Regions from separate parts of the Cupriavidus oxalaticus genome, predicted to be linked through region 2. Evidence: predicted binding sites of a transcription regulator. Region 2 holds the regulator's gene; the other holds the start of a gene.
What was found. The regulator HrcA, encoded in region 2, represses chaperone genes, less so after heat shock. The targets are predictions, from matches to a motif close to TTAGCACTCNNNNNNNNNGAGTGCTAA.
Positions count from the first base shown of each region.

Region 1: the regulator HrcA is predicted to act here: its motif matches at 3,029-3,055, upstream of rpoH (RNA polymerase sigma factor RpoH).

Region 1 is NZ_CP069812.1:298,002-305,142, forward strand. Features, by position in the region: gene JTE92_RS13730 (COX15/CtaA family protein) at 1-181, shown strand, start outside; gene cyoE (heme o synthase) at 178-1,122, shown strand; gene JTE92_RS13740 (SCO family protein) at 1,272-1,886, shown strand; gene rpoH (RNA polymerase sigma factor RpoH) at 2,011-2,940, opposite strand; gene JTE92_RS13750 (pirin family protein) at 3,293-4,171, shown strand; gene ybiB (DNA-binding protein YbiB) at 4,193-5,185, opposite strand; gene JTE92_RS13760 (ABC transporter ATP-binding protein) at 5,281-6,084, opposite strand; gene ntrB (nitrate ABC transporter permease) at 6,103-7,044, opposite strand; gene JTE92_RS13770 (CmpA/NrtA family ABC transporter substrate-binding protein) at 7,101-7,141, opposite strand, start outside.
Region 2 is NZ_CP069812.1:1,082,662-1,089,802, reverse strand. Features, by position in the region: gene JTE92_RS17345 (DUF1841 family protein) at 1-139, shown strand, start outside; gene JTE92_RS17340 (phospholipase A) at 303-1,586, shown strand; gene JTE92_RS17335 (thioredoxin family protein) at 1,614-2,051, opposite strand; gene grpE (nucleotide exchange factor GrpE) at 2,147-2,701, opposite strand; gene JTE92_RS17325 (hypothetical protein) at 2,975-3,148, shown strand; gene JTE92_RS17320 (RNA-binding S4 domain-containing protein) at 3,245-3,640, opposite strand; gene hemH (ferrochelatase) at 3,637-4,752, opposite strand; gene hrcA (heat-inducible transcriptional repressor HrcA) at 4,856-5,893, opposite strand; gene JTE92_RS17305 (NAD kinase) at 5,997-6,914, shown strand; gene recN (DNA repair protein RecN) at 6,993-7,141, shown strand, end outside.

The DNA of each region.
Region 1 (7,141 bases), 780 kb from region 2:
AACCGGGATGTCCAATATCGTGTTCGACTGGCCGCTTGTCGCCGCGGTCGCCCACAACGGCGGCGCGGCGGTGCTCCTGCTGCTGCTGGTCCGCCTCCACTACAATATAGGGCTCGCCGGGCTCACAAGCGGGGCCGCCCTCACCACTGCCCCCACACCGAACGCCGCCCGCGCCACATGAAAGACAAGACGCCTTCCGTGGTTACCGCTACACACCCTCATTCACTGGGCAAGCTGAGCCGGATACGACACCTGGCCCGGCAATATGCCGCCCTGACCAAGCCGCGCGTGACGCAGCTGGCAGTCTTCTGCGCCATCATCGGCATGTTCCTGGCCACGCCCGGCATGGTGCCGTGGCGCGTGCTGATCGGTGGTGCCGCCGGCATCTGGCTGCTCGCCGGCGCCGCCTTCGCCATCAATTGCCTGGTCGAGCAGAAGATCGACGCGCTGATGCGCCGCACCGCCTGGCGTCCGTCCGCCACCGGCGAGATCACCACTGCGCAGACGCTGGTGTTCTCCGCGATCCTCGGCGGCGCCGGCATGTGGATGCTGCACGAGTTCGCCAACGACCTGACGATGTGGCTGACCTTCGCCACGTTCCTGGGCTATGCGGTGGTCTACACCATCCTGCTCAAGCCGGCCACGCCGCAGAACATCGTCATCGGGGGGCTGTCCGGCGCGATGCCGCCGGCGCTGGGCTGGGCCGCCGTTGCCGGCGAAGTGCCGGCCGAGGCTTGGTTCCTGGTGCTGATCATCTTCACATGGACGCCGCCGCACTTCTGGGCGCTGGCGCTGTACCGCCGCGCGGACTACGCCAAGTCGGGCCTGCCGATGCTGCCGGTCACCCACGGCGAGCGCTACACGCTGCTGCATATCCTGCTGTACACGCTGATCATGATCGCGGCGACGCTGCTGCCGTTTGTCTATGGCATGAGCGGCTACATCTACCTGGCGGCCGCGCTGGCGCTGGGCGGCGGCTTCCTGGCCTACGCCTGGAAGATGTACCGCAACTACTCGGACGAGCTGGCGCAACGCACCTTCCGCTTCTCGATCCTGTACCTGTCGCTGCTGTTCGCGGCATTGCTGGTCGACCATTACTTCAAGTTCGTGCCGCAGGTCTGACGTGCATCGCCACGCTGCGGGCTGCGGCATCTTGTCGCGGCCGACGCAGCGCGGCGGCGCCATCGGCGATACTGGGTGCTTTCGCCGACGTTTCCATCGTTATTTCACCGCTGTTTCCACCGCTGACCGCCCCACACAAGCTTTCGCGCATGCCCAGACCCGCCTCCGGCCTGTTCTCCGCCTTCCGCCGCTTTTCCCTGCTTGCCGCGCTCGCGCTGGCACTGGCCGCCTGCGGGCAGCAGAAGGCATCGTTCCGCAATGTCGATATCAGCGGTGCCGCGGATTTCGGCAAGGATTTCTCGCTGCCCGACCACACCGGCAAGGTCCGCACCATTGCCGACTTCAAGGGCAAGGCGGTGGTGATGTTCTTCGGCTACACCCATTGTCCGGACGTGTGCCCGACCACCATGGCCGAGCTCAAGGCGGTGATGGAGCAGCTGGGTCCGGATGCCGACCGGGTCCAGGTGCTGTTCGTCACGGTCGACCCGGAGCGCGACACGCAGGCGCTGCTGGCACAGTACGTCCCGGCGTTCGACCCGCGCTTCCTGGGGCTGCGCCCGGCCGATGACGCCGCGCTGCAGAAGCTGGCCAAGGACTTCAAGGTGTTCTACGCCAAGGTGCCGGGCAGTTCGCCCAACAACTACACGGTGGATCACTCGGCGGGCAGCTATGTGTTCGATCCGGAGGGCCGCTTGCGGCTGTTCATCCGCCACGGCCAGGGGCCGGAGCCGATCGCGCACGACCTGAAGCAGCTGCTTTCCTGACGTCCCAGGTGTCCGAGCGGTGCGGCATAACGTCGCACCGCCGTGGTTCAAGACGAAATCAGGACGAAATCAAGGCGAAAAAAAGCCGGTCCAGCTGGACCGGCTTTTTGCATGGGCGCCGGGATCAGGCAAATGCCTGCAGCGCCCCTTTCATCTTCTTCATCGCCGCGGCTTCGATCTGGCGGATGCGCTCCGCCGAGACGCCAAACTCGGCGGCCAGCTCATGCAGCGTGGCGCCGCCCGAGCCGTCGTCGGCCACGTTCAGCCAGCGCGCCTCGATGATGCGGCGGCTGCGCTCGTCCAGCCGGCCCAGCGCTTCTTCCAGGCCCTCGACCTGCATGCGGTCCTGGCGCTTGGCTTCCATTACCCGCGTCGGCTCATTGTGGTTGTCCGCCAGGTAGGCGATGGGGGCGAATTCCTCTTCGCCGTCGTCGACCTGGCCTTCCAGCGCGAGGTCGCCGCCCGACAGGCGGGTTTCCATCTCCATCACTTCTTCCGGCTTCACGTTCAGCTCGCGCGCCACGGCCTCGACCTGCTCCGGCGTGAACGTGTGCGAACCCTGCTTGTGGCTGCGCAGGTTGAAGAACAGCTTGCGCTGGGCCTTGGTGGTGGCCACCTTGACCATGCGCCAGTTCTTCAGCACGTACTCGTGGATCTCGGCCTTGATCCAGTGCATCGCATACGAAACCAGGCGTACGCCCTGCTCGGGATCGAAGCGCTTCACGGCCTTCATCAGGCCGATATTGCCTTCCTGGATCAGGTCGGCGTGCGGCAGGCCATAGCCCAGGTACTGGCGGGCGATCGACACCACCAGGCGCAGGTGGGACATCACCAGCTGGCGGGCGGCATCGACGGAATCGTTATCGCGCAGGTCGCGCGCCAGGCGTTGCTCTTCCTCCGCGGTCAGCAACGGAATTCGGTGGACAGCCTGGATATAGCTGTCGAGATTGCCCACGGTCGCCGGGAAGGTCAGCGCAAAGCTGCTCCCGCTACGGGGCGCCGTCGGCAGACGGGTAGTCGTCAGGGTTTGGTCGGCAGACAAGACTGCGTTCACTCAATCGCTCCTTTCGCATCCGGCGGTTGGATTGCCGGGTCATGCCCCGCGCGTCTCTGTGAGAGCGGCGGCGGCACTGCAACACATCTTAGCACTCCAACCGGGTGAGTGCTAATTGGAGTCCCAATGGTTTTGATAGTTCCCGTCGATTGATCCGTCACATTGCATAGTGACAGAGCTATCAAGCGGCTTCGGGGATACTCACGGCCGGATACACTTTTTATTAGAGCGAGTGTGTGCCCGCCGGTTCTGCACGCCCAGTGGAATGATTCGTTGCGCCAGCGCCTACACTCGACGCAAGCGGCGGCAAGCTGGCATGCTTGCCAGCCTCTCTCACAACCCCGGAGGAGTTATGTCTGCTATCGAACACTTGTTGAAGCCGCATGTGCGCGACCTGGGCGATTTCACCGTCCGCCGCCTGCTGCCGGCCGCTGCGACCCAGACGGTCGGGCCGTTTATCTTCTTCGACCATATGGGGCCGGTGCAGATGCCGCCGGGCGAGGGGGCTGACGTGCGCCCGCATCCGCATATCGGGCTGGCGACCGTCACCTACCTGTTCGAAGGCGAGATCATGCACCGCGACAGCCTGGGCAGCGAGCAGGCGATCCGGCCGGGCGACGTCAACTGGATGACTGCCGGCCATGGCATCGTCCACTCCGAGCGCTCGCCCGATCACGTCCGTGCCGACGGCGCGCGCCTGCACGGCATTCAGACCTGGGTGGCATTGCCGAAGTCGCACGAAACCGACGAACCGTCCTTCTTCCACCATCCCGCGGCAACGCTGCCGCGCGTCGAGCAGCCGGGCGTGCGCATGGTGGTGATCGCCGGCGATGCCTTCGGCAAGACTTCGCCGGTCAAGGTCTTCAGCCGCACCCTGTATGTGGCGATCGAACTGGACGCCGGGGCCAGCGTGCAGATCCCTGCCGAGCATGCGGAGCGTGGCATCTACCCGGTGGACGGCGCGGTGTCGCTGGACGGCGAGCCGCTGCCGGCCGAGCACATGGTGGTGCTGACGCCCGGGCAGCCGGCGCTGCTGATGGCGACGGCGCCTTCGCGCGTGATGCTGCTGGGAGGGGACCCGACCGACGGCCGCCGCTTTATCTACTGGAATTTCGTGGCCAGCAGCAAGGAGGCCATCGAGGCCGCCGCCAAACGCTGGGAGGACGACCAGTTTCCGCGCGTGCCGGGCGACGAGCGCGAGCGCATCCCGCTGCCGGCGCGCAAGCCCTGAACCGCCGGGCTCGGACCGCTCTCAGACCGGGCTGGCCCAGGTGACGCGGGTGCCCAGCTTCAGGCACTCGCGGATGGCTTCGAGCTGCGTGGCGATCGGCGCCGGCACCGGCACGGCGCCATCGAGCACGCGCCGGATCCAGGCTGCCGTCAGGCCGGCATCATTGCCGGGTGGCAGTTCCGGCACGTCAGCCAGCGAGCCGCCGGTGGGATCGACCAGCGTCTGCTGATGCCCTTCATGCAGCCAGTCGATGCGGCTGTTGCGGCGCGCATCGGCGACCACTTCGCCCTCGGTGCCGCGTGCCAGCAGCACGTTGGCCGGCTCGTGGGAGAAATAGTCGGTCAGCGTCTCGCGGTATTCCGGGTGGGTATAGCTGTACAGCCGCAACCCTTCGCCTGGGCTGTGCTCGCCCACCGGCTGCAGCATCTTGGCCACGGTATGCGACGAGTTGCGCAGGCCGATCACGGTGCGCCGCTCCAGCAGCTGCGACAGGCCGGGCGAAAGCACATCGACCGGCAGCACCGCCAGCGGCCCGTCGCCGCCGGTCTCGCGCAGCCGTGCCGAGGCTTCGGCCGTGCTGGCGCACAGCGGAATGCCCAGCGCCTCGAACAGGGTCATGCTGGTGACGCGGTCATTGAAGATGCGCGTCCCGTGCACCAGTACGGGGATGCCTTCGCGCGCCAGCAGCAGCGCCAGCAGCGGCACCAGGTTCGGCTGCTTGCGTGCGCCGTTATAGCTGGGGATCACCACCACCGGGCGCTCGGGCGGCGCGGGCAGCGGCTGGCAGTGTTCATGGGCCGCCTCGAGCATGCCGGCCAGTTCATGCGGGGCCTCGCCCTTGATGCGGTAGGCCATCAGGATCGCGCCCAGCTCGATATCGGACACGCGCCCGGCCAGCATCGCGTCGAACAGGGTCTTGGCATCGTCGCGCGGCAGCGCGCGCGCGCCGTTGACGCCACGGCCGACCTCCTTGATATAGCGGGCGGCGGAAAACGGGTTGGCTGGCGTGGTCATGGCGGCGTGGGGAAGGAGTCTGTTCTGGGTTCATGATAGCGGAGCAGCGCCGTCGCGCCCATCGCCGCCGACGGGCGCGACGGCGTGCAGGATGCTCAGGCGGCTTCCTGGAGCGCGGGATTGCGCTGCTTGCGGTAGAGAAAGTCCAGCACCGCGGTACGGCAGGCGTGGTAGTCCTTGTCGTCGGCCAGCGCCACGCGGTCGCGCGGCCGAGGCAGGTCCACCTTGAGGATCTCGCCGATGGTGGCGGCCGGGCCGTTGGTCATCATCACGATGCGGTCGGCGAGCAGCACGGCCTCGTCGACATCATGCGTGACCATCACCACCGTGCTGCGCGTGCGCGCCACGATCTTGATCAGTTCGTCCTGCAGGTGCGCGCGCGTCAGCGCATCGAGCGCGCCGAAGGGTTCATCCATCAGCAGCACCTTGGGCGCCATCGCCAGCGCGCGGGCAATGCCGACGCGCTGCTTCATGCCGCCGGAGATCTCATGGGGGTACTTGCCCTCGGCGTGCGTCAGGCCCACCAGTGCCAGCGTCTCGTGCGTGCGCGCCTTGAGCCCGGCCTTGCTCTCGCTGGCGGCGAACACGCGCTCCACGCCCAGGTAGACGTTCTCGAAGCAGGTCAGCCAGGGCAGCAGCGAATGGTTCTGGAACACGACGGCGCGCTCCGGTCCCGGCCCGGCGATCTCGCGCCCGGCGCAGATCAGCGCGCCGGTGGTCGGCGTGGCCAGTCCGGCGATCAGGTTCAGCAGCGTTGACTTGCCGCAGCCGGAGTGGCCGATCAGCGCGATGAACTCGCCCGCGGCAATCTGCAGGTTGATGTCGCGCAGGGCGACGAACGGCCCCTTGCGTGTCTTGAAGGTCTGTCCGACGTTCTCGATGCTGACGAACTTGTCCATGGCGTCTCTCCCTCGCTCTTAGTTGGCGCCGTAGCTGAAGCGCCGTGCCAGTGCCAGCAATGCATGCTCGAGCATCAGCCCGATGATGCCGATCACGAAGATCGCGATCACGATGTGCTCGACCTTCAGGTTGTTCCACTCGTCCCACAGCCAGAAGCCGATGCCGGTGCCGCCGGTCAGCATCTCGGCCGCGACGATCACCAGCCACGCGGTGCCGATCGACAGCCGCACGCCGGTCAGCATGTAGGGCAGCACCGCGGGAAACAGCACCCGCGTGAACACCTTCCACTCCGACAGGTCGAGCACGCGGGCCACGTTCAGGTAGTCCTGCGGCACGCGCGTGACGCCTACGGCGGTGTTGATCACCATCGGCCAGATCGAGCAGATGAAGATGGCCCAGATCGCCGCCGGGTTGGCGGCCTTGAACAGCAGCAGCCCGATCGGCAGCCAGGCCAGCGGCGAGACCGGCCGCAGCAGGCTGATCACCGGCGCGGTCATCGCGTTCAGGAACGCAAAGCGCCCGATCACGAAGCCGGCCGGGATGCCGATCACCGCCGCCAGGCCGAAGCCCGCCGCCACGCGCGCCAGCGAGGCCAGCACGTTCCAGCCGATGCCCTGGTCGTTGGGGCCGTTGCGGTAGAACGGGTCGGAGAACAGCGGCACCGCCGCGTTCCACGTTGCGCCGGGCGTCGGAATCGCCGGGATCAGCGTGGCGATTCCGTGCCAGGCCAGCACGAACAGGGCGAACCCCAGTGCCGGCGGCACGGCCTTGAGCACCAGCGCGCCGAGCGCGTCCTGGCGTTGTGCGCGCCGTTCCTGCGCGGCGATTTCCAGCTCGCGCCGCCGGGCGCGTTCCTTGGTATCGATGTCGATGGCGGCGGCATTGGCGGCGACATGGGCGACATGGGCGACATGGGCGGCATTGGCGCCTTCAGGCGCGGTGTGGGCGATGGCATTCACGTCGGGCTCCTTTCTCCAGGGGCGCTGCGGATCAGTGGGGAAGTGGCGGCCTGTGGTCAGGCGTTCTGCGCGCCGGCCTTGATCTTGAAGCCGTCGG
Region 2 (7,141 bases):
CCGGCTCGATTCGCCGCACGAGGCCCAGCACCAGGTGATGGAGTGCCTGGGCGAGATGCTGTGGCAGGCACAGCGCAGCGGCCTGCCGCCGGACGGCGACCAATACGTCGACAGCGTGCGCCGGCGCGCGATGCGCTGAGCCTGCCACGCTGGCTGGCTGCCAGCAGCTTTGCTAACCGTCTCTAACGGTTGCGTACATTTCGTCACAACCCGCTTTCTACCGCGTGGTAGGCTTTGCGGGTTCCGAAATTTCCCAATGCCGCAGCGCGCCGTTCCAGCCGCGCCCCGCGGTGCCCAGCACCATGTCCCGATTGACCCTGCCCCGCCGGCTGGCGCCTGCCAGCCGCGCCGTCGCCCCCCTTTGCCTGTCCCTGGCGTTCGCCTGGCCCCTGGCCGCACACGCCGGCGTGGCGCTGCTGCAGCCGCCACGCGTGATCGACGGCAACCAGCCGCTGACGCTGACGCTGGTGGTCAGCGCCGACGGCGCGACGCGCCGCTACCGGATCCCCGATACGCTGGAAGTCACCGCGTCGAGCGAAATGCAGGCGCCGGTACGGCTGGTACTGTGGCGCGAGGTATCCGGACCCGCCATGGTCAACCTGCGCCGCGGCGAGCACCGTGCCATCCGCTACACCGTGACCCTGCCGCCGCAGCTGCGCGGCCAGGTGCGGCTGGATGCGACCGGCATCGACGCCGCGCCGGTGCTGGTCACGCTGAACCGGCTGCCCCAGCCGGGCGAGGCGGCCACCGCCTCCCCGCCCGCGGTAGCCGCCACGCCGGGGCCTGCTGGCGAAGCCGCTGAGGCGACCCCGGCTCCCGTCACGCCAGTGACCAGCGCAAGCGCCACCGCGCCGGCGCCGGCGGACCTGCGCGACAGCGCGCGCCTGTCCTTCTACGACCCGATGTACTTCACCGTCGGTGCGCACGATGGCGCCAACGCGAAGTTCCAGTTCAGCTTCAAGTACCGGATCTTCCAGGGCGAGGACCCGGCATCCAAAAGCCTGTTCGACAACCTCTACCTCGGCTTCACCCAGTTCTCGCTGTGGGACCTGTCGGAGCAGTCCAAGCCGTTCCGCGACACCAACTACCGGCCGAGCCTGTTCTACTACCTGTCAGATACCGGCGTGCGCAACCGCGCCTTCAGCCGGCTGTCGCTGGCGGCCGGCGTGGAGCACGAGTCCAACGGCCGCAGCGGCGACGAGTCGCGCAGCATCAACACCGTGTTCGTCAAGCCGACGTTTTACATCGGCGACCAGAACGACTGGCACTGGCGCGTCGCGCCAAAGCTCTATGCCTACGTGGAAAAGGGCGACAACCCGGACATCGCCCATTACCGCGGCTACATGGACCTGGGCATCGCCTATGGGCGTCCGGATTCCTGGGAGTTTGCCGCCACGCTGCGCAAGGGCACGCGCAAGTGGTACGGCAGCGTCGATGCGCAGGTCACCTATCCGCTGGCGCGGCTGCTGCCAGGTACCGCGGGTTACCTGATGGCGGGTTACTTCGTCGGCTATGGCGAAAGCCTGCTCGACTACAACCACAAGCTGCCCTGGCAGTTCCGCATCGGCTACGCGCTGTCGCGCTAGAGGCCGGATGCCGCCTGGCTTGCCGGTTCATCCCGCCAGCGGCTTGCCGCCGGCCTTCAGCCGGGCATTGGCCACCGCGGCGGCAAACTGGCCGTGGCCATGCCAGCCGGTGGCACGGCCCAGCTTCTTGCCGTTCTGGAAGAACATGAACACCGGGATGCCGTGCAAGCCGAAGCGCTTGCCCAATGCGGGGTGCTCATAGACGTTGGCGTGCAGCCAGTGCAGGTCCAGTGCCCGGATCGGCTCCGGGTTGGCGAGCATGGCTTTCTTTGCCATCTCGCAATTGAAGCAATCCACGCCCCAGAAGAACACGCACACCAGCGCATCGCCGGCCTGCGCGATCGCGGCGTCGATGCTGGCGTCGTCGACCTGGCGCATGCCGAAGGCCTCGAAGGCGCGATGGTCGAGGTGGGGGGCCGCGGCCTGGTCCGCGGACGGCGCGCCGGCCGGCGATTCGCTTGACATGGTTGGCTCCCGGGTTGGCTCCCGCAAAGGCAAAAAGCAAAACGCCCGGGCCTGAACGGCACCGGGCGCAACGTCAGCCGCCAGGCGGTCCTGGCTTACTTCGGTGCCGCCACCGTCACCAGTGCCGGCCGCAGCACGCGGTCCGCAATGGTATAGCCACGCTGCAGCACGGTGACGACGGTATTGGGTTCCTGGTCGGCCGGCACCATCGAGATGGCCTGGTGGCGGTGCGGGTCGAACTTCTCGCCGACCGGGTTCAGTTCCACGATCTTGCCGCGCTCGAACGCGGCGGCCAGCTGGCGCGCGGTCAGTTCGACGCCTTCGCGCAGCTTGGCGATGTCGCCCGAGCCGTCCGCCAGCGCGGCCTGCAGGCTGTCCATCACCGGCAGCAGGTTGTCGGCGAAGTTCTCGATGGCGAATTTGTGGGCCTTGGTGACGTCTTCCTGCGCCCGGCGGCGGATATTCTCGCCTTCCGCGACCGCGCGCATGTACAGGTCGTAATGCTCACGCGCCTTGGCTTCCAGGGCGGCCAGCTGGGCCGCCACGTCCTCCACGGCGGCAGCCTCCGGCGCGGCGCTCTCCTGCGCGGCGGCAGCGCTGGCTTCGTCGTTGGGCGTCGGGTTGGATGGCGTCTGCTTCTGTTCTTCCATGTCGATCCGTATCAATGCATTGGCGCGGCCGTCCGTGGGCACGGCCGCGGTGGGTCAATCGGCGTGTTTAGCGGCAATTGGTGGCGTCGCGCCGGATTTCAAGAGTGGCGCCGGCGAGACGCGGAAACAAGCGGTTACAAAGGCGTGAGTTATGCAATTGGCGCCTTATTGCCTTGCTGCACTGCACTCACTACCATTCTCATTAAGAAAAATGACAAAAATGATGGGAGCCTGGAGATGGTTCATTTTTGTGCCTCTTCCGAAAGGTTGGCCATGCATAAGCTGCCAGTCGTGACGCTCTGCCTCGTGGCCGCCCTGGCGGTCATGACCGCCTTTATCTGCCTGTCCGGCGCCTTCACGCCGCGCGATACCGAGTATGGCAGTGGCAAGGCGGTGTTCAAGCACTACATCGTTCCTATCGTCACCCAGCAAGTCACGCAGGAATAGGCGCCCGCGCAATTTCCCGGCACAAGCCCGCACCGCGGCGGCCCCGGCACCCTGCCGGCGCTGCCGCGTGTCGTTTTGTCCAACACGCTGCCAGCCTCAGTGCCGGAAATCATCGATGCGGCGGCGGTCGCGCTTGGTCGGGCGGCCCTGCAACTGCGCGGCGGGCTCCGGCTGCAGGCGGCGGCGCTCGGCCTCGGCCTGCCGGCGCGCCTGGCTGTCGGCGCTTTCTTCATACAGCGTCTGCGCCACCGGTGCCGGGCCGCGCGCCGGGGCAATGCCCTTGACCTGCAGTTCCCAGCGCTGCTGGTGCGCTTCGAGCGCGACCTTGTCGCCGGGCCGCACTTCGCGCGAATTCTTGACCAGCTGCCCGTTGACAGTCACCTTGCCGCGCTCCACCGCCTCGGCCGCAAGCGAGCGCGTCTTGAAGAAACGCGCGCACCATAGCCATTTGTCGATGCGCTGGCGCGCATCCGCTTCGTAATCCACGTTCATGCTGCGGCTCCCCGGGTCTGCGCGCGCGAGCGGCGCGCTTCCAGTTCATGCGGGTGCGGCGTATCGAGCGGCCAGCCCTGCAGGTGCTGCAGGGCAATCTCCGCCATCGCCGCCACCCACGGCGCCGCGTCGTTCAGGCAAGGAATAAAGTGGAAATCCTTGCCGCCCGCGACCTTGAACTCGGTCTGCCCTTCCATCGCGATTTCCTCCAGCGTCTCGATGCAGTCTGCCGGGAAGCCCGGGCAGAACACATCGACCCGGCCGGCGCCAACCTTGCCGAGTTCGGCCAGCGTCGGGGCCGTGTACGGCTGCAGCCACTCCGCCTTGCCGAAACGAGACTGGAACGTCACCTGGTACTGCCCCGGCTGCAGGCCCAGCGCGTCACCCAGCAGCCGGCCGGTCTTCAGGCACTCGCAGTGATACGGGTCCCCCAGCTCCAGCGTGCGCCGCGGCACGCCGTGGAACGACAGGATCAGCTTGTCGCCGCGCGCGAAGTCGGGCATGCCATGCTGTGACCAGTAGGCCCCGACCTGCTGGTGCAGCGCCGAGATATAAGCCGGGTGGTCATGGAAATGTTTGACCAGCCGCAGCTCGGGCTGGTTGCGCCATTGGCCGAGCACGCGGAACACTTCGTCGAACGCGGTCGCGGTAGTGGTGCCGGAGTACTGCGGATACATCGGCAGCACCAGCACCTGCTCGCAGCCCTGGCGGCGCAGCGCCTCCATCACCGAGGCGATCGACGGGTTGCCGTAGCGCATGGCGCACGCCACCGTGACCTCGTGGCCGTTCTGGTTCAGCAGCCGCTGCAGCGCATGCGCCTGGCGCTCGCTGTAGACCAGCAGCGGCGAGCCGGTCATATGCGCCTCGCGCAGCCAGATCGACTCGTACTTCAGCGCCGATGCACGCGAGCGCAGCGGCAGGATCACGCCATGCAACAGCGGCAGCCAGGCGGCGCGCGGGATCTCGACCACGCGCGGGTCGGACAGGAATTCCTTCAGGTAGCGCCCCACTGCCTTCGGCGTGGGTGCATCGGGAGTACCCAGGTTGACCAGCAGGATCGCCGTGCGCGGCGCCTGTCCGTGCTGGTAGACCGGTTCGGGTGAAAACGTCATGTCGCTTCCGGGTTGGCGCACGGCCGGGAGCGCGCCACGGCGGCGCGCCGGCGCAGGCGGCGCTCGGCAGGAATGGGGCAGCTTGTCAGGCCAGCCTGCCGCGTCACTGGTTCTGGCTCAGCGCGCTGGACAGCAGCCGCGCGGTGATGTCGACGATCGGGATCACGCGCTCATACGCCATGCGTGTCGGGCCGATCACGCCGAGGGTGCCGACGATCTGCCCGTCGACCTCGTACGGCGCGGTGATGACCGCCATGTCTTCCAGCGGCACCAGCTGGCTTTCACCGCCGATGAAGATCTGCACGCCCTGCGCGTGGCTGGAAACGTCGAGCAGCTGCAGCAGGCTGGTCTTGTGCTCGAACACGTCGAACAGCCGGCGCAGCTTGTCCATGCTGGAAGACAGGTCTTCCACTTCCAGCAGCTTGCGCTCGCCGCTGATATAGACGTGGTCGTCTTCCTCGTCCTCGGCCACGCTGCCTGCCTCGACCGCGGCCTGCATCAGCTGCGACATGTCGCGGCGCAGGTCCCGCAGCTCGACGCGCAGGTGGCCGCGCACGGCGTCGAAGCTCATGCCGGCGTAGTGCGAGTTGAAGTAGTTGGCCGCCTCGATCAGCTGGGCCGGGGTGTATGCCAGTTCGGTCTGGATGATCCGGTTCTGCACATCGCCCTCGGGACTGACGATGATCAGCAGGATGCGCTTCTCGGACAGGCGCATGAATTCGATCTGCCGGAACGCCTGCGCACGCCGGGGCGTCATCACCACGCCGGCGAAGTGCGACAGGTTGGACAGCGTGCGCGCCGCCGTCGTGATCATGCGCTGCGGCCCGAGCTGCTGGCCGCCGAGCTGGCCCTGGATCTGGCCGGTCAGCTCGGCCAGGTCGGCGTTGCGCTCCAGCGGCTTGGCCGTCAGCATGGAATCGACGAACAGCCGGTACCCGCGCGGCGTCGGGATGCGGCCTGCCGACGTGTGCGGGCTGGCGATAAAGCCCATTTCCTCCAGGTCGGACATCACATTGCGGATGGTCGCCGGCGACAGGTCCAGCCCCGAGTACTTCGACAGGGTGCGGGATCCGACCGGCTGGCCTTCGGCGATGTAGCGCTCGATCAGGGTCTTGAGCAGCGTTTTGGAACGTTCATCCATGATGCCCCGATTTTACGCAAGTTTTAGACCTTCTGGCGCCCCGCCTGGGTTGCGGCGGCGCCGCCTGCTGGCAACGGCAGCGGCGGTATGGTCTAATCCCGGCATGTCCGCGCCCCAGAGAGCCAGCGCCTTGCGCACTTCGTTCCACACCGTCGCCCTGGTGGGCCGCTACTCGACTGCCGGCATCGAAGGACCGCTGGAGGAGATCGCCTCTTATATCCTGCGCAATGGCCAGGATGTGGTGTTCGAGCGCGAAACCGCGCTGGCCACCGGGCTGACCGCCTACCCTGCCCTGTCGGCCGAGGAAATCGGCCAGCACGCCGACGTGGCGGTGGTGCTGGGCGGCGACGGCACGCTGCTGGGCATCGCCCGCCAGCTGGCCGGCCACGACGTGCCGCTGATCGGGGTCAACCACGGGCGGCTCGGCTTCATGACCGACATCGCGCTGGAAGACGTGCACACGGTGCTGCCCGACATGCTCGACGGCCGCTACGAGGCCGAGAACCGGCTGCTGCTCGAGTCACGCGTGGTACGCGACGACAGCATCATTTTTTCCGCGCTGGCGCTGAACGACGTGGTGGTGAACCGCTCGGGCATTTCCGGCATGGTCGAGCTGGCCGTGTCCGTGGACGGCAACTTCATGTACAACCAGCGTTCGGACGGCCTGATCGTGTCGACCGCGACCGGCTCGACCGCCTACGCGCTGTCCGCCGGCGGCCCGATCCTGCACCCGACGCTGTCGGGCGTGGTGCTGGTGCCGATCGCCCCGCATGCGCTGTCGAACCGGCCGATCGTGCTGCCGCACGATGCGGAGGTCACCATCGAGGTCGCCAGCGCGCGCGACGCCAGCGTCAACTTCGACATGCAGTCGCTGACCTCGCTGCTGCCCGGCGACCGCATCGTGGTGCGGCGCTCGGAGAAGAGCATCAACCTGCTGCACCCGGTGGGCTACAACTACTACGCCACGCTGCGCAAGAAGCTGCACTGGCACGAATACCCGTCCGAAGACAACCGCCTCTGAGCCGCCCCCAGAGCCCGAGCTAGCCACCCCGACCCATCGCCAGCCCGCCCTCCCGGACCGATCCCACTTCCCGCCACGATGCTGCGCAGCCTGTCCATCCGCGATTTCGTCATCGTCGACTCGCTCGACCTGGATTTCACCTCCGGCTTCACCGTCTTCACCGGCGAGACCGGCGCCGGCAAGTCGATCCTGATCGACGCCCTGGCCCTGGTGCTGGGTGAGCGCGC